2 regions of the Bacillus sp. SRL337 genome follow, and region 1 is predicted to be linked to the other one. Evidence: predicted binding sites of a transcription regulator. Region 1 holds the regulator's gene; the other holds the start of a gene.
The links. The regulator Rex, encoded in region 1, represses fermentation and respiration genes when NADH is low (regulators of the CRP and FNR family bind a similar motif). The targets are predictions, from matches to a motif close to TTGTGAAATATTTCACAA.
Positions count from the first base shown of each region.

Region 2: a site for Rex is predicted at 772-789, ahead of AC4E8A_RS07320 (cytochrome ubiquinol oxidase subunit I). Genes of this name have one in related genera too.

Region 1 covers NZ_OZ481793.1:292,046-294,251, reverse strand. The annotation lists gene tatC (twin-arginine translocase subunit TatC) at 1-663, opposite strand, end outside; gene AC4E8A_RS01570 (twin-arginine translocase TatA/TatE family subunit) at 683-859, opposite strand; gene AC4E8A_RS01565 (redox-sensing transcriptional repressor Rex) at 909-1,583, opposite strand; gene AC4E8A_RS01560 (ABC-F family ATP-binding cassette domain-containing protein) at 2,047-2,206, shown strand, end outside.
Region 2 covers NZ_OZ481793.1:1,495,846-1,498,051, forward strand. The annotation lists gene AC4E8A_RS07315 (ABC transporter ATP-binding protein) at 1-654, shown strand, start outside; gene AC4E8A_RS07320 (cytochrome ubiquinol oxidase subunit I) at 861-2,201, shown strand.

The DNA.
Region 1 (2,206 bases):
AAGCAGCAGCGGTACGGTCACCATCATATGGGAGACGATATCAGGCGGTGTGATGAAAGCTGCGATTACAAGCAAAACGAAATAGGCATAACGCCTCATTTGCCCCATGAACATTGGGGTGATGATTCCCAGCCTTGTCAAAAACAGCATCACGACCGGGAGCTGAAACAGCAATCCAAAAGGCAGTGTCAGCTGAAAGAGAAAATGAAAATATTCATTTATGCCGATTACCTGCTGGATATTCAGTTCATTCGATAAATTCATCATGAATTTGACTACGTACGGGAAGAGAATGAAGTACGAGAACGACAATCCTCCGAGAAATAACAGCAGTGAAATCGGGATATAGCTTAGTGTTACCTTTCTTTCTCTATCCAGCAAGCCCGGACTAATGAAAGCCCACAGTTGGAAAAGAATGAGCGGGGATGTGAGGATCAAAGAAATGAACACCATCATCTCCAGATAGATTTTCAATGGATCTGTCAGTCTGAAAGCATTCATGGTCAGTTCCTTCGCTTCATCCGCATGCTGCAGATATCTGATCAGCGGTTCAGCAAGAAAGAAACTGCCTATAAACGCCAACAAGAAGAAAACGACTACAAACATGAGTCGTTTCCGGAGTTCTCCTATATGTTCGTAAACTGTCATTTCATTATGACTCATAGCGTTCAATCCTTACATTTTACTTAGCATCTTTATTTTTATTATCATCGTCGTCATCTGCTAAGCCTTTTGTTGCGTTTTTAAATTCACGCAAAGTATTTCCTGCTGCTTTACCCAATTCCGGCAATTTCTTCGGTCCGAAAATTAATAGAGCAACAATTGCGATCAATATGAGGCTACCTGGTCCTAGTGGCATAACGCTCACCTCCTTGTTCTATCATAACTTATCGGCTTTGCTTTTGCTATTATGTTCTATTTTCTTCTTGTGACATTTCGGTGTCATCTTCAGAATAATTTTTCAAGAAATAGACCAGCGACTGGAGCTCTACAGCCAAATCAATATGATGGATTCTGATCTGCTCCGGGGCAGTCAGCCTGGCAGGGGTGAAGTTCAAGATGCCCTTGATATTTGCCTGTACCAGCCTGTCGGTGATATTCTGGGCAGCACCTGCCGGAACCGTCATGATAGCCACTTCGATTCCATTATCCTCAAGATGCTTCTCCATGTCATCCAGACTGTACACCGGTACATCCCCAATGACTGAACCAACCTTTTCCGGATCGACATCGAATGCCATTTCAATTTTTGTGTTATTATTTTTTATAAAGTTGTAGTGTAAAAAGGCTGTTCCAAGATTTCCGACACCTATCAGCACGACTTTTGTCAAAGCATCCTGGTCGAGCGTTTTGCTGAAGAAAGATAGCAGGTAGTTAACATTGTACCCATACCCCTTCTTTCCTAATGCACCAAAGTACGAAAAATCTCTCCTGATCGTTGCGGAGTCTACTTTTACCGCTTCACTCAGCTCTTTTGAGGAAACTCTCTGTTTTCCTGAAGAGTGTAAGTTTTTGATAAATCTATAGTATAACGGCAGCCGTTTAGCTGTCGCTTGTGGAATCTTTGTACTTTCCTGATTCATTGCTATTCCCCCACGTTAAATTCGCTTGAGCTTTTTTAGCTTACCTCTCACTCCATCTATACTGACAACGCTTCCAAATGAACATGCGAAATCATCCTTTTCATTTTGTGCTTGTTACAGCCATATGTCAATTCCATTTAATGGCATTCCTTGCATTCCCTCTGTTTCCGTCTCTATTATCATACACTATTTTGCATATCCTGTCTGTCTTGCACGTGGCTTCCGCTTCCGTCCTCATTGATTTTAAGATACACTATACTAATAGAACCTTGAATAACCCAGCATGTTTTCCGTACTCTTTTTCTAAGTCTTTTTTTCGCATAAATGGTTGCTTCCGGAAAAATTCCTAAAACCGGATGTAGAATTTTTTTAAATAGGTCCTTTGACTTTGCATTAAAGCGCTACAAAGTTTACGAAAGAGCCCTTCCCAAAAATTAGAGCCTACTATTTAGAGGTGAATAAATTGATATTATTACAAGTGAATCAAATCGTAAAATCCTTCGGGGCCGATGTGATTCTATCCAATATTAAACTTGAAATCCAAAACCGTGACCGCATTGCTCTTGTCGGGCGAAACGGTGCCGGTAAATCTACCTTATTAAAGATTATTTCCGGTCAGCTCT
Region 2 (2,206 bases), 1.2 Mb from region 1:
GGGGAAACGGTTGCTCTAGTAGGCCATACAGGGTCTGGTAAAACAACCATAGCCAACCTTGTCAGCCGTTTTTATGACCCTACTGGAGGAAAGGTCAAGATTGACGGCCACGACCTTAGAGATGTCTCTTTAACCAGTCTGAGAAGCCAGATCAGCATTGTCCTGCAAGATACCTTCATATTCTCTGGGACAATCAAAGAGAATATACTCTTTGGAAGGCCGGATGCCTCTGATGAAGATGTATTGGAAGCGGCCAAAGCAGTTGGTGCCCACAAATTCATTGAAAAGCTTCCTAAAGGGTATGATACGGAAGTCGAAGAGCGGGGGAACATATTGTCAGTAGGCGAACGCCAGCTGATCTCCTTTACGAGAGCACTGCTTGCGGATCCGAGGATCATTATTCTCGATGAAGCCACTGCATCTATAGATACAGAAACGGAAGTCCAAATCCAAGCTGCATTGAGGACCCTGCTGAAGGGCCGTACAGCCATCATGATTGCGCACAGACTGTCCACGATCAGGGAAGCTGATAATATCTTTGTGCTCGATCATGGAAACATCATTGAACACGGAAATCATGACGAACTGATGGATCAGCAGGGAGAGTATTACCACTTGGTAAAAGCTCAATTTAAAATGCTTGAAGTTATTTAAAATTAAAACCGCCTTTGGTTCCTGGGGGTCACTGAAAATCTTTTTCAGTGACCTTCGTTCCTGAAGGGCGGTTTTTTTATACGAGCTGAAAAAGGAGTTAAATTGGATTATTCAACAATGCTCATTACTTCACAAACTAATTATTAGGTTTTATAATGTTGGAATAGTGATACTTATAAGTATAGAGATTGCTAGGGGGGAAGTATATGGAGCTGGATAGTGTCATGTTAAGCAGGATGCTCACATCAGTGACGTTGGCATTTCATATTATTTTTGCAACGATAGGTGTAGGAATACCTGTATTGATATCAATAGCCGAATTCATAGGAATAAAGAGAAAGGATGGACATTACATATTGCTGGCCAGAAGGTGGGCGAGAGGTTTTACCATTACGGTCGCTGTCGGAGTGGTTACAGGTACTGCGATAGGATTACAGTTGTCGCTGCTGTGGCCCGCATTTATGCAGGTGGCGGGGCAGGTGATAGCGCTCCCTTTATTCATGGAAACATTCGCCTTCTTTTTTGAAGCGATCTTTTTGGGAATTTATTTATATACATGGGACCGATTCAAGAACAGGATGGTCCACTGGTTATTAACGATTCCGATAATGATTGGATCATCTGCCTCTGCTTTATTTATTACTATGGTAAATGCTTTTATGAATACACCTCAAGGGTTTGATTTAGAGGGAGGCAAAGCGGTGAATATTGACCCTATTGCTGCTATGTTTAATCCTGCTACACCCGCAAAGGTATTTCACGTATTGACGTCAGCCTATTTAACATCAGCCCTGATATTAGCTGCTATCACGGCATATGCCATTCTCAAAAACAAAGGCAGTGTCTATCACCGGAAAGCCCTTCGTTTGACGATGGTGTGCGGACTGATCTTCGCCGTTGGAACAGCAGTTGCAGGGGATGTTTCTGCAAAATTCCTCGCTGAATATCAGCCTGAAAAACTGGCGGCAGCAGAGTGGCACTTTGAAACAGAGAGTAATGCGGATTTGATTGTTTTTGGGACGCTGGATGAGAATAATGAAATTCACAATGAAATAAGAATACCTGGTTTTTTAAGCTTTCTTGCTGGAAATTCCTTTGAAACAGAAGTCATCGGGCTGGATGAGTTCCCTGAAGACGAACTGCCCCCGCTAATTGTCCATTACTTATTTGATTCCATGGTGTCAATTGGGATGTTCACACTGTTCATTACATCACTGTTCGTTCTTTTCTGGAAGTGGAAGAAGAGGAATGAATGGAATAAGCCGCTCCTATGGGGAATTGTCGCAAGCGGTCCTCTGGCAATGTTTGCCATTGAATTTGGATGGATCTATGCCGAAATAGGGAGGCAGCCATGGATCCTCAGAGGGTATATGAAGGTTGCAGATGCAGCTACAAAAGCCGATGGAGTAGGACTGACCTTTGTTCTATTCGTTATTTTGTATATTATACTGGCTGTATTCTGCGTGACGGTTCTAGTTAAGATGTTTAAAAACAAGCCGCCTGAACTTGAATACGAACAGAGGTTCAAAAGCGGGAAACTTCAGTAAGCTGA